One region of the Ruminococcus sp. B05 genome, then DNA from elsewhere that is predicted to be linked to it. Evidence: riboswitches for the same ligand, from Rfam matches in the RefSeq annotation. Region 1 holds a riboswitch; the other holds the start of a gene.
The links. Region 1 has a riboswitch for FMN ahead of ribD (bifunctional diaminohydroxyphosphoribosylaminopyrimidine deaminase/5-amino-6-(5-phosphoribosylamino)uracil reductase RibD). Riboswitches for the same ligand answer to the same signal wherever they lie in the genome.
Positions count from the first base shown of each region.

Region 2: linked by a shared signal. The riboswitch ahead of D8Q48_RS02965 (4Fe-4S binding protein) and the one ahead of ribD (bifunctional diaminohydroxyphosphoribosylaminopyrimidine deaminase/5-amino-6-(5-phosphoribosylamino)uracil reductase RibD) in region 1 are both predicted to bind FMN.

Region 1 covers NZ_RBZR01000016.1:82-18,156, forward strand. The annotation lists gene D8Q48_RS11630 (5-methyltetrahydropteroyltriglutamate--homocysteine S-methyltransferase) at 243-1,361, shown strand; FMN riboswitch at 1,569-1,683, shown strand; gene ribD (bifunctional diaminohydroxyphosphoribosylaminopyrimidine deaminase/5-amino-6-(5-phosphoribosylamino)uracil reductase RibD) at 1,953-3,080, shown strand; gene ribE (riboflavin synthase) at 3,062-3,715, shown strand; gene D8Q48_RS11645 (bifunctional 3,4-dihydroxy-2-butanone-4-phosphate synthase/GTP cyclohydrolase II) at 3,734-4,951, shown strand; gene ribE (6,7-dimethyl-8-ribityllumazine synthase) at 4,981-5,454, shown strand; gene D8Q48_RS11655 (ABC transporter ATP-binding protein) at 5,651-7,375, shown strand; gene D8Q48_RS11660 (family 43 glycosylhydrolase) at 7,571-9,409, shown strand; gene D8Q48_RS11665 (alpha-L-rhamnosidase) at 9,429-11,963, shown strand; gene D8Q48_RS11670 (hypothetical protein) at 11,960-12,157, shown strand; gene D8Q48_RS11675 (response regulator transcription factor) at 12,267-12,944, shown strand; gene D8Q48_RS11680 (HAMP domain-containing sensor histidine kinase) at 12,934-13,959, shown strand; gene D8Q48_RS11685 (SDR family NAD(P)-dependent oxidoreductase) at 14,074-14,877, shown strand; gene D8Q48_RS11690 (sugar phosphate isomerase/epimerase) at 14,940-15,800, opposite strand; gene D8Q48_RS11695 (family 1 glycosylhydrolase) at 16,048-17,352, shown strand; gene D8Q48_RS11700 (hypothetical protein) at 17,370-17,609, shown strand; gene D8Q48_RS11705 (AraC family transcriptional regulator) at 17,629-18,075, shown strand, end outside.
Region 2 covers NZ_RBZR01000001.1:676,798-683,540, reverse strand. The annotation lists gene D8Q48_RS03000 (Crp/Fnr family transcriptional regulator) at 1-506, opposite strand, end outside; gene D8Q48_RS17425 (thioredoxin family protein) at 622-945, shown strand; gene trxB (thioredoxin-disulfide reductase) at 961-1,887, shown strand; partial or broken gene D8Q48_RS17760 (flavodoxin) at 2,300-2,386, shown strand; gene D8Q48_RS17410 (DUF6040 family protein) at 2,632-2,793, shown strand; gene D8Q48_RS02975 (Rrf2 family transcriptional regulator) at 2,948-3,382, shown strand; gene D8Q48_RS02970 (pyridoxamine 5'-phosphate oxidase family protein) at 3,594-3,989, shown strand; FMN riboswitch at 4,010-4,121, shown strand; gene D8Q48_RS02965 (4Fe-4S binding protein) at 4,221-4,835, shown strand; gene D8Q48_RS02960 (Sir2 family NAD-dependent protein deacetylase) at 4,832-5,776, shown strand; gene D8Q48_RS02955 (protein-ADP-ribose hydrolase) at 5,773-6,549, shown strand.

The DNA.
Region 1 (18,075 bases):
GTAGATTTTGGTTATTTACCTTGTCTACTTAAGGGGAATCATACCAGAGTTTAGTGGCTTTTTTGATTCAAAAAAGCCACTAAACTCCGTCCCCAAATGGTCCCCCTAACCGGCTCTCCGTCCCTAAATGGCCCTGCCATAGCTTTAAACTATGGACAAATGCAATTTTTAAGTATTTTTCAAGTTATGGTGAAGATGTTAGAATGTCTTCAGATTCAAAACAAAAAACGGAGGACATGATTATGGGTAAAATAACAACACCATATAGATACGATTTTGTGGGAAGCTTTTTAAGACCGCAGAGATTGAAGGAGGCAAAGATTTCATTTCAAAATAATGAAATTACACAGGAAGCATACGATGAAATTGTGAATGAAGAGATTACAAAAGTTGTAGCAAAACAGAAAGAACTTGGATTTCATGTAATCACCGATGGAGAATTTAGAAGAACTTTCTGGCATCTTGATTTTATGTGGGGACTGGAAGGTGTTGCACATGAAAACACAGGAAATGGAGTACAGTTTGATGCAGAGTTAGCAGTACTTGACGACACCTATCTTGTAGGAAAAATCAAGGCAAAAGCACATCCATTTGTAGAATATTTCAAATTTTTAAAACAGTTTGAAGATGAAAATACAGTTGCAAAATATACCATTCCGGCACCGGCACAGACATTCCAGCAGATGGTTGTTCCAATGAATCTGGAAAATACAAGAAAATATTATGCAACAAATGAGGAGTTGATTAAGGATATCGGAAAAGCATATCAGGAGGTCATTAAACAATTTTATGATGCAGGATGCCGAAATCTTCAATTGGATGATTGTACATGGGGTGCAGTAGTCGGTGATGCAGCAGCAATTCGTTATAAATCGTTGGGAGAAAATCTTGAGGATGTAAAGCAACAGTTACTTGAAGTAAATAATTTGGCATTGGAAGGAAAACCAGAAGATATGGTGATCACTTCACATATTTGCAGAGGCAATTATCATTCCACATTTTTTACAAGCGGACCATATGATACAGTAGCTGATTACGTATTTGCAAAAGAAAATGTAGATGCACTGTTTCTTGAATATGACGACGAAAGATCAGGAGGATTCGCACCACTTGCAAAAGTATCAGAAGATAAGACCGTAGTATTAGGACTTATTACAACAAAATCCCCGGTACTTGAAGATAAAAAAACGGTGATTAAGAGAATAAATGAAGCTGCCAGATATGTTCCATTAGACAGATTGTGTTTAAGTCCACAGTGTGGATTTGCTTCTTGTGAGATTGGAAATAAACTGACAGAAGAAGAACAATGGGAAAAACTCAGACTTGTAAAAGAAATAGCAGAAGAAGTCTGGGGAGAATAGACCATTTGGGGACGGAGATCTGGAACATGACATTGGAGATTTGGTTCTGACCGATATTGCAAAGAGCATATCACATACTCAAAAGAGCGGACAAACTCATGTATCAAAGCAAGCGATGAAAGAGTGTCTGTACTCCGCGTTCTATTGGAATGAGTAAAATAAAAATTGCACTTTACAAATTACAGAAAAAGTATTAAAATGAACAAAAGATATCTTCAGGGCAGGGTGAAATTCCCTACCGGCGGTAGAGCCCGCGAGCCGAAAGGTATGATCCGGTGAGATTCCGGGGCCGACAGTACAGTCTGGATGGAAGAAGATGATAGTACAGTTGATTTTTTGAATGAATGTAGTATCAGAGCTCTGAGATGGTGATCCATTTCAGAGCTTTTTATATTGGAAATCAGACATTCATTTATCAATCAAATGCAACAGATCAATTCCACCCTGCAGATATTTCTGCAGGCTTTTTTTGTATCTAGTACATCTTTTTCGCAATAAAGATAGCATTTACTTGTCTGTGAATCCGATTGCACAGGTCTAAAAGCTTCTGCGTACCAGGCAAAGAACAGGAATAGGAAAGAAGGAATAAAAATGACAGATCAGGAATATATGCTTAGGGCGATTCATCTGGCAAAAAAAGGAGAAGGCTGGACGAATCCCAATCCGATGGTAGGGGCAGTGATCGTAAAAGACGGAAGAATCATCGGAGAAGGCTATCATAAAAAGTATGGAGAACTTCACGCGGAACGTAATGCAATTGCTTCCCTTACAGAATCAGCAGAAGGTGCAGTGATTTATGTCACGCTGGAGCCTTGCTGTCATCATGGAAAAACACCTCCATGTACGGAAGCGATTATTGAACAGAAGATCAGAAAGGTGGTAATCGGTTCCCGAGATCCGAATCCGAAAGTGGCAGGAAAAGGTGTGCAGATGTTAAGGAAAGCAGGTGTAACAGTAGTTGAAGATTTTATGAGAGAAGAATGTAATCAGCTGAATCCAGTGTTTTTCCATTATATTACTACGAAAACACCTTATGTGGTGATGAAGTATGCCATGACAATGGATGGGAAGATTGCAACGAAGACAGGAGCATCAAAATGGATTACCTCAGAAGCAGCAAGAAAAGAAGTACAGCATATGCGGCATCAGTACATGGGGATCATGGCAGGTATTGGAACTGTGCTTGCAGATGATCCGATGTTAAACGTCCGGGTAGAAGACTGGAAAAGTCCTATAAGGATTGTGTGCGACAGTAAGCTCAGGATCCGTCCGGACAGTCAGATCGTAAAAAGTGCAAAAAAGTACCGGACGATCGTGGCTTATGCAACTCAGAAAAATACAGAAGAAAAAATAAAAATATTACATACCATGGGAGTTGAGACCATTTACTGTCCGGATGAAAAGGAGCAGGTAGACCTTAAGAAACTGATGACAGATCTTGGGAACAGAGGTATTGACAGCATCCTACTGGAGGGAGGCGGGACGTTAAATGACAGTGCCCTGCGAGCCGGAATTGTAAAGGAAGTACAGGCTTTTGTGGCACCAAAGCTGTTTGGCGGTGTGGCCGGGAAGACACCGGTAGAAGGTATCGGAGTTGAATTCCCGTCTGAAGCAGTGGAACTGAAATATACAGATATCCGCCAGATTGGTGAGGATATCCGGATAAGATGTCAGGTGTGTGAGAAAAAACAGGAGGAATCATGTTTACAGGAATCGTAGAAGAGAAAGGAAAAGTCCGTTATATACAGCTGACAGGAGAATCAGGAATCCTGGCAGTGAAAGCTCGGAAAGTTCTGGAAGGAACAAGGATCGGTGACAGTATTGCTGTAAATGGTGTGTGTCTGACAGTTACGTCGATCCAGCCAGACGGCTTTACTGCAGATGTGATGGCAGAGACGATCAGAAGAAGCAGTCTTGGCAGCTGTAAAGCCGGAAGCAAGGTAAACCTGGAACGTGCAATGGCTGCAGATGGCAGGTTCGGGGGACACATAGTAAGTGGTCATATTGATGGGACTGGCGTGATACGTTCCATGATCCGGGAAGAAAATGCCATCTGGGTATCAATTGAGACATCGCCGCAGATTTTGCATCTGATCGTGGAAAAAGGCTCCGTCTGTATTGATGGGATTAGCCTGACAGTTGCAAGGGTTGATGAAGCTGGTTTTCAGGTGTCGGTCATTCCACATACAGGAGAAGAAACAACACTTTTGGAAAAGGTGCCGGGGGATCTGGTTAATCTGGAAAATGATATGATTGGAAAATATGTAGAAAAATTGCTTGTCATCAGAAAAAATAACGAAGAGAAAAAAGAATCCAGAATTACGATGAAGTTTCTTGAAGAATTCGGGTTTTAGAACAGGAGGATATACACTATGTCACAAAATTATCAGTACAACACAATTGAAGAGGCACTTAGGGATCTTAAGGAAGGGAAAATAGTTCTGGTCACAGATGATCCGAACAGAGAAAATGAGGGAGATCTGATATGTGCGGCAGAGTTTGCAACCCAGGAAAATATTAATTTCATGGCGACTTATGCAAAAGGTCTTATCTGTACACCTATGAGTGCAGAAATTGCGGCGAGATTGAACTTTCCGCCGATGGTTGCTGAGAACACGGACAATCACGGCACAGCATTTACCGTAGCAGTAGATCACGCAGATACAACTACAGGTATCTCTGCGGCAGAGCGCTCCTATACTATTATGAAGTGTGTGGATGATAAGTCAAAACCGGAGGATTTCAGAAGACCGGGACATGTATTTCCGCTTATTTCCAGAAAAGGCGGGGTTCTGGTACGAAATGGTCATACGGAGGCAACAACAGATCTTATGAGACTTGCCGGACTGAAAGAATGTGGCGTGTGCTGCGAAGTTATGAAAGAAGATGGAACTATGATGCGTACATCACAGCTATGGGAAATGGCAAAAGAGCATAACCTTACATTTATTACGATCCGTGATCTGCAGGATTATATAAGAATACATGAAAAGCATGTAAAGGAGGAAGCAGCTGCAAACCTCCCAACGCAGTACGGTGATTTTAAAATGTATGGTTATATCAATGACATTACAGGAGAGCATCATGTGGCACTGGTAAAAGGTGATCTGGGAGATGGTGAGGATGTGCTTTGCCGGGTACATTCGGAGTGCCTGACAGGAGATGCATTCGGATCGCTTAGATGTGACTGTGGTCTGCAGCTGCAGACCGCGATGCGCCAGGTAGAGGCGGAAGGCAGGGGAATCATTCTGTATATGAGACAGGAAGGCAGAGGAATCGGACTAATCAATAAGATCAAAGCTTATGCACTTCAGGAACAAGGATACGATACTGTGGAGGCTAATGTGAAGTTAGGGTTTGCACCGGATCTCAGAGAGTACTGGGTTGGGGCACAGATACTGTCAGACCTTGGTGTAAAATCATTAAGATTACTGACAAATAACCCGGATAAAGTTTATGGACTTGGTGAATTTGGGCTGAAGATCAATGAGAGAGTACCGCTGGAGATTCCGGTACAAAAGTATGACAGGAAGTATATGAAAACGAAGCAGGAAAAGATGGGGCATATTTTTAAAGAAATAAATTTATAAAAAACAACAAATATCAGGAGGAAGAAAAAATGAGACAGATTAATTTAGTAGAAGGAAAAGTAGTAGCACCGGAGGGAATGAAGGTTGGTATCGTGGCAGCGAGATTCAATGAAATTATTGTGAATAAATTATTGGGAGGGGCAGTCGACGGATTGGTAAGACATGGAGTAGAAGAAGAGAATATTACTGCAGCATGGGTGCCGGGAGCATTTGAGATCCCGCTTACAGCACAGAAAATGGCACAGTCAGGAAAATATGATGCAGTTATCTGTGTGGGAGCTGTCATCCGTGGAGATACTTCACATTATGATCTGGTGTGCAATGAATCTGCCAAGGGAATCGCACAGGTTGAACTTGCAACAGGGATTCCGGTCTTATTTGGAGTAATCACGACTGAGAATATCGAACAGGCTATTGCGCGTGCAGGAAGCAAAGCAGGAAATAAAGGCTATGACTGTGCATTATCTGCGATCGAAATGGTCAATCTGATGAAGCAGCTTTAAAAGACAGGAAAATAAATGATGACAAAAACAATCATGTTCGATTATGATGGAACAATCCATCATGATTTGGCATCGTAGACCATTTGGGGACGGAGTTTAGCGGCTTTTTTTTACAAAAAAGCCGCTAAACTCCGTCCCCAAATGGTCCCATTGTGATATAATATAACGGATTAATTTGAAAGAAATGGAGATTGATATGCATACGTTAAAAAAATTTATTCAATATTATGGACCGTACAAAGGTGTATTTTTTCTGGATTTGATCTGTGCTGCTGTAATCAGTCTGGTTGACCTGGCATTTCCGCAGATTTTGCGGATACTAACGAAGACTTTATTTACGGAGAGTTCTGCCGCAATCCTGCAAGCTTTATTGCCGATGGCAGTGATTTTGTTTGTAATGTATTTGATTCAGACAGGATGTAAATATTATGTCAGCTACCAAGGGCATATGATGGGGGCACGTATGGAGAGTGACATGCGTCAGCAGTTGTTTGATCATTATGAGAAATTATCATTTTCTTATTACAATAAGAATAATTCTGGACAGACGATGAGTAAACTGGTGTCAGATCTTTTTGATATTTCAGAGTTTGCACATCATGGACCGGAAAATTTATTTATTTCATTAATAAAGATCATCGGCTCTTTTGTATTTTTGTTCCTGATCAACTGGAAACTGGCAATTCCTCTTTTGATACTGGTAGTATTTATGGTGATTTTTTCTTATGGACAGAACCGCAAGATGCAGGCAACATTTATGGACAACAGACGTAAGATTGGGGATTTGAACTCAAGCCTGCAGGATACATTAGCGGGAATCCGTGTAGTGCAGTCTTTTGCAAATGAAGATATTGAGCGGGAGAAGTTTAAAAAGAGTAATCAGGGATTTTTGATTTCAAAAGATGCCAATTATCGTTGTATGGGCAGTTTTATGAGTGGAAATCTATTCTTCCAGGGAATGATGTATCTGATGACGCTTGTATTTGGTGGATGGCTGATCGCACATGGACAGATGGAAGCCGCTGACCTTGCGATGTATGCTTTATATATCGGAATCTTTATCAGTCCGATCCAGATTCTGGTGGAGTTAACAGAGATGATGCAGAAAGGATTGTCTGGATTTAGAAGATTCTTAGATGTAGTTGAGACAGAACCAGAGATTGTAGATGCTAAGGATGCAAAGCCGCTGGAGAATGTAAAAGGACATGTACGTTATGAAGACGTTTCCTTTCATTATAGTGATGACGATACACTGGTACTTGCGGATGTGTCTATTGATATTCCGGCAGGAAAATCAATTGCGCTTGTGGGACCGTCGGGAAGTGGAAAGACAACAATCTGTTCACTGCTTCCAAGATTCTATGATGTGACCGGCGGACGTATTACGATTGATGGAAAAGATGTAAGAGAACTGACTTTAAAGAGTCTGCGTAGCCAGATAGGGCTGGTACAGCAGGATGTCTACTTATTCTGCGGAAGTATTCGTGATAACATTGCATATGGAAAGCCGGGTGCGTCGATGGAAGAAATCATAGCTGCAGCAAAGAGGGCGAATATCCATGATTTTATTATGGAATTGCCGGATGGTTATGAAACTTTTGTAGGAGAACGTGGAACAAGATTATCAGGAGGGCAGAAACAGAGAATTTCGATTGCAAGAGTATTTTTAAAGAACCCTTCCATTTTAATTTTAGATGAGGCTACCAGTGCGCTGGATAATGAGAGTGAGAGATTTATTCAGAAGAGTCTGGATGAGCTGGCAAAAGATAGAACCACGATTACGATCGCACATAGATTATCAACTGTCCGTAATGCAGATGAGATATTGGTAGTGGCTGATACAGGAATCGCAGAGCGTGGAACACACGAAGAACTGCTGGCAAAAGGCGGAATTTACGCACATTATTATGAAATGTCGTAAAATTGTGCTGAAAGAGGAAAAAGAGTGACGTAGAAAAAAATGTTCAAAAATGATTATTACTGATACAACAAAATATTTAACAAAAAAATAAACATCTTAGCGAAAAACGGAACGCAGTAAGAAATAAGATAAAGTAGAATTACAATTACAGTAAGATTACTTATCGGAAATTTTATTCTTCAGGAGGAAATATATATGAAATATTATTGTAATCCAATTAACGTTCCGTATCGCTATCAATTCAATATGGATCCACGCTCCCATGGGAAATTACAAATTGACAGGGAAGCGGCGGATCCTTCTATGATTTTATTTCAGGGAAAATATTATATCTTCGCGTCAATGAATCTTAGCGTATGGGTATCAGAGGATATGGTGAACTGGGAGTCTTACAGATTACCGGATAATCTGCCTCTTTATGATTATGCACCGGATGCAAGGGTATGTGGAGATTATGTCTATTTCTGTGCATCCAAAAAAGGAGAAAACTGTAATTATTACAGAACAAAAGATATTATAAACGGACCATATGAGGAAATTCCAGGAACGTTTGATTTCTGGGATCCGAATTTATTCTTTGATGAAGACGGAAGAGTATATTTTTATTGGGGATGTTCTAATATTACATCGGTCTGGGGTGTCGAGCTGGATCCGGTTACGATGGTTCCAAAGACAGAACGGATTGACCTTTTATCTGGTAATGCCTATGAAAGAGGTTATGAACGGATGGGCGTGGATCATTGTGAATTTCCGAAAAGCGAGGAAGAAGTGGAGATGATGTTCCAAGAATTTGTGAAGCAGAACGGAATTAGCGTAGATCAGATACCAAAACAGATGATTCCACAGATTCGGGGAATGTTTACAAGAAGAGCATTTATTGAAGGAGCGTGGATGGATAAGCAGAATGGAAAATATTACCTTCAGTATGCATGTCCGGGGGCTGAGTATAATGTCTATGCAGATGGTGTCTATATGTCAGATTCACCGCTTGGCCCATTTGAACTTGCAAAGAATAATCCGTTTTCCTATCATCCGGGTGGATTTATGCCGGGAGCAGGACATGGTTCAACTATGTGGGATAAAGAAGGAAATCTCTGGCACACTTCAACGATGAGAATCAGTGTAAACCACCAGTTTGAGCGGCGTGTAGGTATCTGGCCGGCCGGCTTTGATGCAGATGGGGAATTGTTCTGCAATCAGAATTATGGAGACTGGCCAAGAGCTGTAGCAGAGGGATGCAATGATCCGTGGAAAGAGCCGGACTGGTATCTCCTTAGTTATGCGAAACCTGTGAAATGTTCTTCCAACGAAGAGGGAAAGGGCGCAGAGCAAACAGTAGATGAGGATTCTCAGACCTGGTGGAGGGCAAAGACAGCAGAAAGCGGACAGTGGCTTGAGGTGGATCTGGAGCAGGTAATGGACGTAAGAGCCGTCCAGATTAATTTTGCAGATGATGATCTTCCGATTACTTCACCGGGAAAAATACAGGGCTCTGTTACACAGCCGAGATATATTGAAGAGCGAGAGTTGTGTACAAGATGGAAGTTTGAAGGCTCAACAGATGGAATTGAATATTTTACAATTGAGGATAAATCAGAGGCAGTGACAGATCTTCCACATGATTTTATTGTTAGGGAAAATGGAATCCAGGTACGTTTCCTGCGTCTTACAATCCTTGAGATTCCATATGATGTGGCACCATGCATCTCCGGGGTACGTGTATTTGGTCTGGGGGATGGAGAAAAAGCAGAGGTACCGGAGTTCACAGCGAAAAGAAGTGAAGACCGGCTGGATCTTCTTCTTACGATTGAAGGAAAGAAGGATGCCATTGGTTATAATATTCTCTGGGGACATGAAGAGAATAAACTGTATCACAGTTATCAGATTTACCGTGATACAGAAGATGTACAGGCAAAAAAGAATCATGTGATAAAGAAAAGAATCGGGGCACTTGTGAAAGCACAAGAGTATTTTGTGCGAGTAGATTCTTACAATGAAAATGGAATTACAAAAGGACAGGTTGTCAGACTGTAAAGGAGCATTAGAAGCATAGATGAAAGCAGTAAATTTAAGAACAGAACATTTAGTAGATCCAATCGGAATTGATATCCGGACGCCATATCTTTCCTGGAACTGTGAAGAGGGAAAAAAGCAGACAGCTTATGAGATTGAGGCAGTATCTGATGGAAAAGTGGTTTGGAACAGTGGGAAAAAAGAGTCAGATGAGATGCATACTACATTCGGGAAAGAAGCAGAAAGCAGACAGAACATTTCCTGGAAAGTACGTCTTTGGGACGAAAACGGAAAAGAAGGAGAATGGAGTAAGGAAGGAGTCTTTGAGCTGGGAATTCTTGAAAAAAATCAGTTTGTGGCAAAATGGATCAATCCGGAACTGGTCTGTGATCCGAAAGTGCACAAGCCGGCAAGCTGTCTGAAAACTTCATTTTTCCTTGAAAAAGCAGGTAGAGCAAGACTTTACATTACTTGTCATGGGTTATATGAAGCTTCAATCAATGGAAAAAGAGTAGGAAATTTTGTGCTGGCACCGGGTACCTATACTTATGATAAAAAGTTGGCATATCAGACTTACGATGTATCTGGACTGGTACACGAAGGAGAAAACGAAGTGCAGGTGATTCTGGGAGATGGCTGGTACCGTAGTTGTTCAGGTGTTGATGGAGACAGAAATCTGTATGGAGAAGATATTGCACTTTATTTCCAGCTCGAAGTTGACGGAAAGCCAGTATGTATCTCGGATGAGAGCTGGAAGGCTTCTCAGTCTGGACCAATCCGGGAAAATGATATGCAGCAGGGAGAAGTAATCGACGCCACGATGGAAGAGCCAGATGATTATCATGAAGTGAAAGTGGAAGACTTTGGCGTGGAAAATTTTGTATGTTCAAACTGCGTACCAATCGTAGAGTGTGAGCATTTTGAAGGAAAGATTATAAAAACACCAAATGGTGAAATCGTGATTGATTATGGACAGAATCTTGCGGGTTATATTGAATTTACAGTAAATGCCCATGCAGGTGATAAAATTGTCCTGACACACGGAGAAACTTTAGATGAAAATGGAAATTTCACGACAGAAAATTTTCAGGATAGAAAACGTCATAAAGAAGGTGGAACAAAACAGCAGGTTGTTTATACTTGTAAAGAAGGAGAAAATCATTACAAATCCAAATTTACAATATGGGGATTCCGTTATGCACTGGTTGAAACAGAGATTAATTTGTCCGATGCCAAATTCACTTCCATTGCGGTATATTCAAAGATGGAACAGCTTGGAACATTTACCTGTTCCAATGAAGATGTCAATCAGTTAGTTAAGAACAGTATCTGGAGTCAGAAGTCTAATTTCTGTGATGCACCGACAGACTGTCCAACAAGAGAGCGCGCAGCCTGGACAGGAGACATGGGTGTATTTGCGGATACAGGAATTTATCTTGAAGACTGTTATCCGGTAATCCGTAAATGGCTGGATGAATGTAGAATTAACCAGTATGAGGATGGAAAGGTAGCGAATATTGCACCGAAGAATAATAATCCAAGTTTCTTTTCAAAATTGTTGGCTGGTTCTGTCGGATGGGGAGATGCATGTATTATTGTTCCGTATGTCCTTTATAAGAGATATCAGGATAAGAGAATTCTTGAAGAAAACTATGAGATGATGCAAAAGTGGTATCACTTTCTTGAAGAACGTGCAAAGCAGAAGCCGAAGAATCCAATGAAGCTGTTAAAGAGAAATCCATACCGCAGATACACGATCGAGACAGGAATTGATTATGGTGAGTGGTGCGAGCCGGATGTGGAAAGTACGAATGCAATGCGTACTCCACAGGGAAAAGTGGCAACTGCGTATTTCGCAAAATCTGGAGAAATGCTTTCAGAGATTGCATCTATTCTTGGAAAAGAGGAAGATGCTTCCGCATATAGAAAAACAGCGCAAATGGCAAAGAAAGCATTCCGGCATATTGCTCTGAAAGATGGAAAAATCAGTTCTGACAGACAAGCAGAATATGTACGTGCAATCTCTTTTAACCTTCTGACAGAAGAAGAGAAAAAGCAGGCAGCAGAGGAACTGAATGCACTGGTAGTAAAAAATGATTATCATTTGAATACCGGATTCTTATCAACACCATCCCTTTGTCCGGTATTGGCGCAGTATGGATATATAGAAACAGCGTACAGACTGCTTTTGCAGGACACGAAGCCTGGCTGGTTATATGCAGTGAAAAAGGGGGCTACGACAATCTGGGAAACCTGGGACGGAATCAATGAAAAAGGAGAAGTGAAGGAATCATTGAACCATTATTCTTACGGTGCTGTGACTGGCTGGCTTTTCTCCGGAGTTTGTGGGATTTCTCTAAATGAAGGAAAAATCAGTATAACACCACAGCCGAATCCACAACTGGGATATGCAAAAGCAAGTTATCAATCACCAGTGGGAAGAATTGTCAGTGGATGGAAATATGAGAATGATAAACCAATATATGAAATTGAGATTCCGTCCAATACAGAGGCAGAAGTTACACTGCCGGATGGAAGAAAAAGAATCTTGACAGCAGGAAGCTATAAACTGTGATGAACAGAAATTCCAGTTCTGCAGGCTGCATCAAGTCAGGAAATGACCTGATTATGCCAGGTTCACAGAATGATGTAGATGATATTGTGAAATCTGTCAATGCAAAAGAAGGAAAAGTGGAATATCCGCTGACGTTGAATGAACTTCAGCGGTGTACACGCAGGATTTTAGATACCATCGTGTCGGCTTTCTGACAAAAAAACATTTGAAAGAAAGAGCAAAACAGGTCGTGTAACAAGAAATATAGCCTGGTATCAGAAATATCTGATATCAGGCTACATTTTTAATAAGGGGTTAGGAATTATGATTACCGTGTTAGTGATTGAAGATGATTACAGTACAAGGTTGGTTACAAAATTACATTTGAAAAATGAATACAATGTAGTGGAGGCATCCAATGGAGTAGAAGCACTGGAGAAGCTGGAACATCAGAAAGCAGATCTGGTCATTGCAGATGTGATGATGCCGAAGATGGACGGATATGAATTTGTAAAACAATTTCGGCTGATGAATAAAACAACTCCGATTCTCATGCTGACAGCAAAAAAAGAATGGGAAGATAAGAAGAATGGATTCGCAATCGGTATTGATGATTATATGACAAAACCTGTGCATTACGAAGAACTTCAGTGGAGAGTACGTGCACTTCTGAGAAGATCACAGATTCATCTGGAAAAGAAAATTACAATTGGCGATTTGATAATAAGCGAAGATGACAATACAGTAAGCTGTGGGGAAGAACGTATCACACTTCCCAAAAAAGAATTTGATTTGTTATTTAAACTTCTGTCCTATCCGAAGAAAGTATTTACTACAACACAATTGCTGGATGACATTTGGGGATATGAAACAGATTCTGATGAAACAACTGTAAGAACGCATATCAACCGTCTGCGGAAGCGGTTTGCTTCTTATCAGGAATTTGAAATTGTTACAGTACGTGGACTTGGGTATCGAGGAGAAATAAGATATGGTAAGTGAAGGAAGAAGGCGGATCGGTACAATTCGCTGGGCTGTCGGACTGGGGATTATCGTCAATGTTTTTGCAGTTGCATCCTATCTGGTCACGGTAGCTATACGTTATTATTATTTTGATATAAAAAGTGACAATTTTTTAGTATGGAGCGTTGCAATCTATCAGACCATGGGAAATCTGTGTGGCGTTGTTCTTGCTGTTGTTTCTGCTATGTTGTATCGGAGAATGGAAAAACTGATCAATGGACTGGATGAGGTCGCAAAAGGAAATCTGGATGTAGAATTATCATTAAAGTATTCAGGTGAGTATAAAGCAATTTACGAAAACTTTAATCGCATGGTAAAAGAACTGAAAAATGCAGATGAGCAGCAGAAGCAGTTTATGAAAGATTTTTCCCATGAATTTAAGACACCGATTAACTCTGTAAAAGGAATGGCAGAATATTTGGCAGTAAATGAGCTCCCAAAAAAAGAGGAAAAAGAATATCTGAATATTATGGCAAAAGAAGCAGGGCGTTTATCCCAATTATCCCAGAATACCCTGTTACTTTCCAAACTTGAAAATATGGAGCTAATTCAGAAGAAAGAAAAATATCGGCTGGATTCCCAGATAAGGAATTGTGCAATTCTGCAGTTGCCGGCTTTTGAAACAAAATACATCAGTCTGGAAGTGAATCTTCCAGAGATATGGTATTTCGGAAACGAAGAGTTACTGGATGAAGTCTGGACGAATCTGCTAGACAATGCCAGAAAGTATTCATCGGAACATACAACGATATTTATTAATGGAAGAAAGACAGAAGAAGGCATCTGGATTGAAGTAAAAGATGAGGGACAGGGAATGGATGATGATATAGTGAGTCATATTTTTGAACGTTATTATCAGGGGGATGACTCGCATGAAACATCGGGCTTTGGACTTGGATTGTCCATTGTAAAAAGAATTGTCGAATTGTCAGGCGGTTCTATACGTGTGGAGAGCAGAGCAGGAAAAGGAACATCATTTTTTGTATATTTATAAGCAAAAGTTTATGTTGAGTTTATATACATCTCTTATTCTATTATCAGAAAACAGGTGATGGATTACAGAAACAAAAAGCAGTAATCCACAGAATAAAGGAAGGAAAGAAGAAAGATGGATTTTTCAAGTGTAAATGGAAAAGTAGCAATTGTTACAGGAGCGGGCAGCGGAATTGGGGAGGCAGTTGCAAAGATTTTCGGAGAAAATAGAATGAAAGTAGTCTGTGCAGATATAAATATAGAACAGGGACAGGCAGTAGCAGATAAAATCTGTGCGAATGGTGGAGATGCAATATTTGTACAGACGGACTGCAGTGAGAACAGTCAGGTTAGAAATTTGATTGATAGAACAGTAGAGCATTATGGAAAGCTGGATGGAATTGTGAATAATGCAGGAATCGGGCAAGGAGGCCGTCCATTGCATGAATATGAGATGGAAGAGTATGACAAAATCTTTGAACTCAATAGTAAAGGTGTATTCGCCGGAATGAAATATGCGGCAGAAGCAATCTTTAAATCCCACAGTCAGGGTGGATTTCTAATCAATGTGGCATCCATTGCAGGTCTTATCCCACAGCGAGGACAGGCTCTTTATACAGCAACAAAGCATGGAGTTGTTGGCATGACGAAAGCAGCAGCACTCGACTATGCCCCATATGGAATTACTGTAAATGCAATCTGTCCTGGATATACGAAGACGTCTATCTTTGGAAATGCTCCGGAGCAGGCAATGGCATTTTTTGCAAAGGACTGTCCGGCAGGACGGATTGGAAACCCAGAAGAATGTGGATATCTGGCACTTTTCCTTGCAAGTGATTTGTCACGTTATATCACAGGAGCAGCCATTCCTGTAGACGGAGCATTATCGGCAGGTCACATGAATGTATCAACATGGAAACATCCTAAGATTCGTGAGTAATAAAAGAAAAGAAGCAGGTGCGTTCAACGTAAAAAACGTTTGAAGCACCAGCTTTTTTTATATTAGGAAAGTCCTTGTATTTCACGGTTCATAAATTCAGAACTGACTTCCAAAGATCTTAAAGGAGATTTATCAATCCAGTTTTTATGACTCTCAAGAATAATGGCATCCACATTTACACGCAACGCCTGTGTTACAAGCTCTTTCAAATTCATATTACCATAGCCAAGTTCCATACTGTCAGATTTTAAAATTGGTGTCATGGATGCTCCTTCCAGTCTCGTTCCACGATCATTAATATGGTATAATTTCATGCGGCTGCCTAATTTTTTCATAAGTGAAATGGCAGATATGCCGGCTTCTGTAGGCCAGTAGGAATCAAACTCGAATCCGACCAGATCGGGATCTGTATTTTCGAACAGAAGGTCATAGGCTGTTTTCTCAGACTCCACTTTACGAAATTCACAGTTATGATTGTGATAAAGCAGGTGGATTCCAGATTGTTTAAGCGTTTTACCGGCTTCATTTAAATCACGCGCAAGTTTTAATACAGTGTTTTTGTCTGAATAATCAAAGCGGTACATTCCTGTGATAACAACTTTGTCAGTACCGAAATTTTTTGCTTCGGTAATCACAGTGTCAGATTCACGCTGAATAGTTCCAAGATCTTCATGGACACTGACAACCTGAAGCCCTGCTTGTTTTACAAGGGAAGCCCAGTCGTAATTGCCACCTTTTCCGACAGGCATTCCGGCCATCTTTGTCATTATACGAACCAGAAATGAAGTGGGCCGGATCATAAATCCGTTCAACTCAATCCCATCATAGCCGGCTTTTTTTATTCGGTTTAATGTTTCTAGTGTTTCTTTTTCGTTTTTTGTCACGCTTCCAAGCATAATCTGTTGTACTGCTCTTATTGCCATCTTAATCCTTCTTTCCTATTTTTATTAAGAATACAACAAATTTTATGATTTTGTGTTCTTAATTTCGTGTAAATGTATTATAATTCGTTATACAGACTGTATTTAACGAAAAAACGAACATCATCCTTAATTATTTAACACAAGAAGTAGAAGAAAGATTTATTATGAATATGAAAATTATACAGAATATACATTGTTGTCATTCATGCGACATGTGAAATAATAAAGAATTAAGGAGGATATTTAAATGACACATTTTCCAAAAGAATTTTTACTCGGGGCATCGACAGCAGCACACCAGGTAGAGGGAAACAACACAAATAGTGACTGCTGGGCAATGGAACATATGGAACATACAAGTTATGTAGAGCCTTCTCTGGATGCAGTGGATCATTACAATCGTTACGAAGAAGATATTAAATTAATGGCAGAGGCGGGATTGAATGCTTATCGTTTCTCACTGGAATGGGCGAGGATTGAGCCGGAAGAAGGTGTTTTCAGCAAAGAGGCAGTTGAACATTACCGCAGCGTAATCAGATGTTGTAGAAAATATGGGGTAGAGCCGGTTGTTACATTGCATCATTTTTCAAGCCCGATATGGCTGATTAGTAAAGGTGGCTGGGAAGCAGAAACTACAATTGATGATTTTGCACGTTATACACGCTATGTGATTGAAAAACTGGGAGATGAGATTAATTATATTTGCACAATCAACGAAGCAAATATGGGACTGCAGATTACAGCAATTGCCGAACGCTATAAACGCCAGATGATGTCACAGATGGCAAAAGCGCAGGAAACTGCCGGCAAAGATGATGCAGATGGTACAGTTCAGGTTGGTATTAATTTACAGAAAATGATGGAGGAGCAGAAGGAAGCAGCAGAAGAAAATAAAAAAGTATTTGGCGTAGAAAAAGTTGCCAATTTTACTTCAGTGCGTTCTGTGGAGAGTGATATTCTTGTCATGAAAGCACATCAGGCTGCAAAAGAAGTAATTAGAGAACTGGCACCGCAGATTCAGGTGGGGCTTACTTTAAGTCTTCATGATATGCAGGCTGTCCAGGCAGGAGGAGAGCCTTTTGCTGAAGAAGAATGGGAAAATGAATTCACACATTATCTTCCATATATTCAGAATGATGATTTTCTTGGAGTACAGAATTATACCCGTTCTTTATTTGGACCGGAAGGTGGAATGCCTTCTCCGGAAGGAGCTGAACTTACCCAGATGAACTATGAAGTTTATCCGGAAGCACTTGAACATGTAATCCGCAAGGTTGCAGAGAATTTTAAAGGAACGCTGCTTGTGACAGAGAATGGAATTGCGACAGATGATGACAGCAGACGAGTTGCGTTTATCGAAAAAGCACTTGAGGGTGTTCAAAACTGTATTCAGGATGGCATTCCGGTAAAAGGGTACTTCCATTGGAGTTTGCTGGATAATTTTGAGTGGCAGAAAGGATATTCTATGACATTTGGTCTTATTGCAGTGGACCGTTCTACACAGACAAGAATACCGAAAAAGAGTCTTACATATCTTGGATCTTTCAGGTAGATAAGGGAGGGCATTTTATGGAATATGTGTTTCCATTTAAAAATACAATTAATCTGAAAACATTTCTGGAAGATGTGACAAAGTGTGAACAGGAGGTGCTTTTTGAGTCGACAGAAGGAGATAAACTTGCATTGAAATCTTCTCTGAGCCGGTTTATCTTATATTCTGTCTGCAACCAGCCAGAATTATTGGAAGGTGCAGTTATACGCTGTAATTGCGATAATGACAGAAAACTTCTTGCACCATATTTTGAATAATACAAAGGAGGAAAGTAGTATGGAGACAAAGGATAAGATTTCTTTTTTTCTGGAATTGATTAATTGCAATTATGAACTGCATCATTGGAGCTTTGATCTGGATTTTAATCTGTTGGAAACAGATTGGGAGAATGCTTTGTTTTCCTGCGATTTCTTTGAGTTTGTGAATTTTAAAGACTTGCTCTTCCAACATTTGTCTGAAAAAAAATATGTTCCAGTTGTGCTGGAAACAGATGCCAGTCTTATGTGGATTGCCGGGTTTCAACTGGAAAATGGAAATCCGGTCAGAATCCACATAGTCGGTCCGGTTTTTTGTGGACAGAATGATCATCTGCTTCTCCAGAAAAAACTGGATTCTTATGAATTGTCTGTAAAACTGCGTATTGCAATACTGTCAATTTTTGAAAAAATTCCGACAGTCCCTTCTAATATTGTGATACAGTATGCAGTAATGCTTCATTATTGT
Region 2 (6,743 bases), on a different contig from region 1:
CACAGGATTTGTTCAATCAGCCACATGACATCAGAAAAACGGGTGGCTATTAACTCATTGGTATAGTTTGCGACGGGAGCAGATTCCTTCATAATGCCCTTATAGATTTCAGCAGGGATGATCCAAAGATCAGTATCTTTTTCTGCTTCAATGGTTACTTCAAATTGAATGGAGCGTATGATACATGAGGCGGATAAAAGACACATATCCATATCGAACAGACGGTAAAGTGTAATCTCTCGTCCTTCATCTGAAAGTATGTAGGTTCGAAGCTGCCCGGATTTAACCAGTAATAATCCAGTGCAATCCAGGTTTCCATTGTGAATGATTGTCCCTTTTTTTACATACTGTGTGATTAAATTGTCTGAAATTATTTTTTTCTGTGTTGTGTTTAAGTCATTCCATAGTGGAAAACAATTTTCGAAGTTCATAACCGTTATCTCCTTTACGAACATAGTATACTTGCTTTTTTTAGATGCGTCAATTATGTAACTGGCATATGCCATAAATAGAAATAAAAAGAAGTGTAATAAAGTAAATTATCTTTTCTGTGATATCATCACAGAAGTAAGATCTTTTATGCGATATATTAAGTTCAAACAGGAGAAGGAGTTGAAAAATATGACATCAATAAATATAAATAAAGAAAAGTTTGGACAATTAATTCATAAAGAAAAACCGGTTTTGGTTGATTTCTGGGCACCTTGGTGTGGTTATTGCCGTAGAATTGGAGCGGCTTATGAAAAAATAAGTGAAGAATACAGCGATATTCTTATTGCTGGAAAAGTAAATATTGATGAAGAACCACAGATTGCAGAAGCTGAAAAGATTGAGATAATTCCTACGCTGGTTTTATATCGGGATGGAAAGGCAATAGATTCTATTGTTGCACCTGAATCAAAAATAATGATAGAGAATTTTATTAATGAAGCATTGGAAAAATAAAAGGAGGACTGCTGTATGAATGAAAATCATATTTACGATATGATTATCGTGGGGGGAGGACCTGGAGGGTATACTTCAGCATTATACGCAGCCAGAGCAGGATTTGATACAATTGTTTTAGAAAAATTATCTGCAGGTGGTCAGATGTCACTGACATGGCAGATTGATAACTATCCTGGTTTTGAAAATGGAATTGACGGATTTTCATTGGCAGAGAAAATGCAAAAACAGGCGGAAAAATATGGTGCTAAAAGTGAATATGCAGAAGTTTTTAATATGGATTTAGCAGGAAAGCTTAAGAGAGTAGAAACCAGTTCGGGAATTTATATTGGGAAAACAGTAGTGATAGCTACAGGAGCAAATCCAAGAGAACTTGGTCTTGATAAAGAGAAAGAATTGATAGGTCATGGAGTTGCTTATTGTGCCGCCTGTGATGGTATGTTTTATAAAGATAAGATTGTGGTTGTTGTTGGTGGTGGAAATTCTGCTATATCAGATGCTACTCTTTTAAGTCGAATTGCTAAGAAAGTTATCATTGTTCATCGAAGAGATACATTACGTGCAACAAAAATTTACAATGACCAGCTGATGAAAACTGAAAATATAGAGTTTCGATGGAATAGTACAGTAAAAGAACTGCTTTATGGAGAACGATTGACTGGTGTGCGGTTGAAAGATACAGTTACAGGAGAAGAAAACATTATAGAATGTGACGGCTTGTTTGTGAGTATAGGAAGAAAACCGACAATAGATTTTTTAGATAATCAGATAGAACTGGATAATAAAGGATATATTGTGGCAGGTGAAAATACTGAAACGAGTATTCCGGGTGTTTATGCTGTAGGAGATGTCAGAACAAAGTTACTTCGTCAGATAGTAACAGCTGTTGCAGATGGGGCTGTGGCAGTACATATGGCAGAAAAATATATGGGGAAAATGTAAAGTGAATTACGCCTTTTTGCATAGGAATTGTTTTGTTAAGTTAAACAAGAAAATAGTCATTTTGATAGACCATATTTACTATAAATAATCAGAATTTGAATAGTGAATTTTTTATACTGAAATATGTACGATTTCAATAATAACATGAACTTATGGGAACGTATTGCGGATACTTTGTGAACTTTATCCTGATACAATGATTATGCTGATGAAAATAGCCCACACAAAGGGGCTGGGGATGAAGTGTAGAAGACACTTTTTTAAAAGAATTTCAGGAAAAAATGAATATTTCTGAAGGTATACTGGTTCTTGAAAAATTTGTAGGAATATAAAAATATAGATGTATAAGAGAAAATCAAATCTTGTACACCTATTTTTATACAAGAAATTCGTAAAGTAAGGGGTCATTATTATGAGTAAAAAATTAGTGGCATTTTTCAGTGCAAGCGGAACAACAAAAAAAGTAGCAGAAATGATTGCAGAGGAAGTAAAAGCAGATTTCTTATGCAAGGCAGGGGAAATTAGAGATACCGGCGATCCAAGAGGGTGCGGATGCCAGAAAAATTGATGAGAAATTTTAGAATGGACAGACACAATCAGCGTCATGGAAAGTGATGGAAAACCAGATCATAAAAAGACAAAATGCACTGCTGAAGAAAATACAGATTTGTAAGTCTGCTTCAAGAGTTTGTGACAGATGCAGATTCTTTCGGACAATTAAGCAATAGAATCTCAAATAGTATCATGATGGCGATAATGAGTACAGCTATTGCAATCTACTTCGGAAAATGGATAAAATCAATCATTCCGATGAACCTTATTCTACTATTACTTCTTGTGCACGTGGTCTATATCGGAATCCGATGTTATGTGAAAGACTGGCGGGAGGAACGAGGCTATTACTAAAACAAAAAGAGAACAGGAAGATTTTGTAAAGTATCTTTCTTTTTTTTCTAAAGCAGACTATTGATTGTATTTATATTAAGTTTCCAACAACAATGTAACCATTGAAATTACAGCTGTTTTTTGATATGATTACTGTCAAAGAGAGGTGTTTATAATGCAGATTTCAAGCAGATTTACAATGGCAATCCATATGTTTGCCTGTATAGATACATTTTCGGATCAGAAGATGACTAGTGATTTTATGGCAGCAAGCATTGGAACTAATCCGGTGATTGTTCGTAAAATATTGCAACAATTAAAGGCTGCTGGTCTTATTGAAGTTGCAAGAGGGACAGGCGGTGTGACAATTACCAGACCATTGGAGCAGATTACATTCCTTGATGTGTATAAAGCAGTGGAATGTGCGCCAGATGAAGAACTGTTTCATTTTCATGAGAATCCCAATCAGAAATGTCCGGTAGGAAAGAATATTCACCATGTTCTTGATAAGAGACTGTTAGAAGTACAGAAGGCAATGGAGGAAAAACTTTCAGAAATGACACTTGCTGATGTGAAAAAAGATATTGCAGTGTATACAGAGGAAGAGTAGCCTACAGAAGGCTTCGGATGAGTGATTATATCATCACAATTTCCGGAGCCTTTTCGTTTTTCATAATTAATGTAAAATCTTCAAAAGGAGTTGTAACAAAAAAAGTTACAAAAAGTTTGATGTAACTATTGACATTACATTAAACGGATGATATTGTATAGTTACAAGATGTAATAATCATTGTTACAACATAGCGAGGAGGTAATTTAAAATGCAGAAAGTAGTAGAATTTTTACAGAAAAACCCGGTTCAGTATTTAGCAACCGTCGGAAGAGATGGAAAGGCAAAATGCCGTCCATTCATGTTCTGTTTTGAGCAGGACGGAAAGCTTTGGTTCTGTACTAACAACACAAAGGATGTTTACAAGGATATGTTAGCAAATCCTGAAGTAGAAGTATCAGTATCTTCCCCTGAATACGCATGGATTCGCCTTCATGGCAAAGCAGTATTTGAGGACAACAAGAGTGTAAAGGAAGGATGCATGAACAATCCTATCGTTAAGGGACAGTACCAGACAGCAGATAATCCTATTTTTGAGGTATTCTATCTTGAAAATCCGCATGGTTTAATCGCAGATTTCTCTGGAAATCCACCTTATGAATTTTAAAGATAATTAACAGAAAAAATTACAGTCTTCGGGGCAAGGTGTAATTCCTGACCGGCAGTATAGTCTGCGAGCAAAAGCTGATATGGTGCAATTCCATAACCGACGGTAAAGTCCGGATGAGAGAAGATATGATAAAACAAGTCCCGCAGGGAATCCCGTCCTGCGGGCTGTTTTAATTGCCATGATGACATATAAAAAACTTACACCGATACTGAAAGGAGAGACTTTGAAATGACAAAAATGGATTATCTTAAACTTCTGGTGGATGAAATTCATTCAACAATAGTTGCAACGATAGGTTCAGATGGACATCCTCAGACAAGAATCATAGATATGATGTACTATGATGAAGAAGGTGTGTATTTCCTTACAGCAAAGGGAAAAGCATTTTATGACCAGTTAATGGAGCAGCAGTATGTGGCAATATCCGCAACAAAAGACAAAATTGCGGTGTCTCTGCGTGGAAAAATAAAGAACATCGGAAAAAAGAATCTTGATATTATGTTTGAAAAAAATCCATATATGAAGAAAATCTATCCGGGAGATACGAAAGATGCAATCGAAGTGTTTCGGCTGTATGAGGCACAGGGAGAGTATTTTGATATCAGCAATCCATCAAATATTGTGAGGGATACTATAACAATTGGAAAAACCGAGGCAGTTCAGACAGGGTATTTTATTGGAAAAGAATGTATTGGATGCAAACTGTGTTACTCTGTATGTCCGCAAAAATGCATTGATATATCTTCAGTTCCGGTTACTATCAACCAGAATCATTGTCTGCATTGCGGAAGATGTGCAGAAATTTGTCCGAAGCAGTGTATTGAGAAAAGAGGTTCATTATGATTTTTAAGAAAATCAGAAAAGGGCATGCTGACTGGAGAAACTTTTTATGTAGTACTCCGGCAAGGGATTATGTATTCCAAAAGGATGCATATGAAGACCAGATTGACAGGGCAGCAAAGAATATAAGAAATACAGACTGTGTTATAATCGGGGCAGGAGCCGGGGTATCGACAGCTGCGGGAATCCAATATGGTGGTAAAAGGTTTACAGACAATTTTGAAGAATTTATAAAAAAATACGGTGAGTACTACATGACAGATATGTATGCAGCCGGATTTTATCCATATCCGTCTGAGGAGGCAAAGTGGGGATATTGGTCAAAACATGCATTGATGAACCGCTTTGATCCTCCGGCATTGCCGCTTTATACAGAGCTTTATGATATTGTAAAGAACAAAGAATATTTTGTACTTACAACCAATGTGGATCATCAGTTTTATAAAGCGGGATTCGATGAAAAAAGAATATTTGCAACACAGGGAGATTATGGGAAAATCCAGTGCCAGAAAGCCTGTCATCTAAAGACTTACGATGCAAAAGACCTGTTTCGTAAAATGGATAAAGCAAGAAGAGACTGCCTGATTCCATCAGAACTTGTACCAAAATGTCCGGTGTGTGGCGGCAATATGGCAATGAATCTCCGTTGTGATAATTATTTTGTGGAAGATGAAGCGTGGCATGAGGCAGCCGACAGGTATGCGGGTTTTCTGGAACAGAATAAAGATAAAAAGGTTGTTCTTTTGGAACTTGGAGTTGGATTTAATACGCCGATTATTATACGTTTCCCTTTTGAAAAGATGGTGAGGGAGAACTCGTCTTATAGTTTGATACGCCTGAATATGGATGAAGCGGTAGTTCCGGAAAGCTTCGGGGAACGTGCAATCGGTATTGGCGGTGATATGGCAAAGGCAATTACTGATATAAGGGGGCTGGTATTATGACACAGGATGAGCGAAGAGAATATCTAATTCAGTATCTTTTAAAAGAAGAAATACCGTTTGGCAGACAGAACATTCCTACGGATAAGCAGGGGCAGGAAAATCTGCTCCGCTCACTTATGAATGTCAGACCGCCAAGACCAATCAGTAATGATTTTTTGAAAATACAGGATGAGTATCTTACAGAAAGAAATATAGAGCGTGGAATCACAGATGTTGACACGCTTGCACCTGTAAAATCTGATTCGAGATTATATATCTGGCAGGGGGATATTACCACTTTGAAATGTGATGCGATCGTGAATGCGTGTAACTCACAGATGCTTGGTTGTTTTTCGCCGATGCATGCCTGTATTGATAACTTTATTCATACTTATGCTGGAATGGAACTTCGTCTGAAAATGCATGAAATTATGGCAAAGCAGGGGCATGAAGAAGAGACCGGCAAAGCAAAGATAACATCGGGATACAATCTTCCGACAAAATATATTCTTCATACGGTAGGACCTATTATACAATGGAAAGTCACAAAAGAAGATGAAGACCTGTTGGCAAGCTGCTACACAGAGTGCCTAAAGCTTGCAGCTGATACGGGTGTGGAATCTATTACATTCTGTTGTTTGTCTACAGGTGTATTCCGCTTTCCACAGCAACGAGCTGCCGAGATTGCAACGAATACTGTAAAGCAGTATCTTAACAAAGACAGCAGAATAAAAAAGGTAATCTTTAATGTGTTTAAGGATGAAGATTTAAAAATATACAGTGGATTGTTATAAGCGTCTGTTGAAATATCCGATAAATCTTATTGTACTGTTACTGCCTGAGAATGTGATTTATATTGGAATCCGATGTTAAGTGAACGACTGGTGGGAAGAACGAGAATATTATTAAAAAAAGTGGACAGTTCATATGTATCGGCTGTTCTTTTTTTTGTTTTCGGGCGTTAAAATGGTAATGTTTTTCTTGTGTA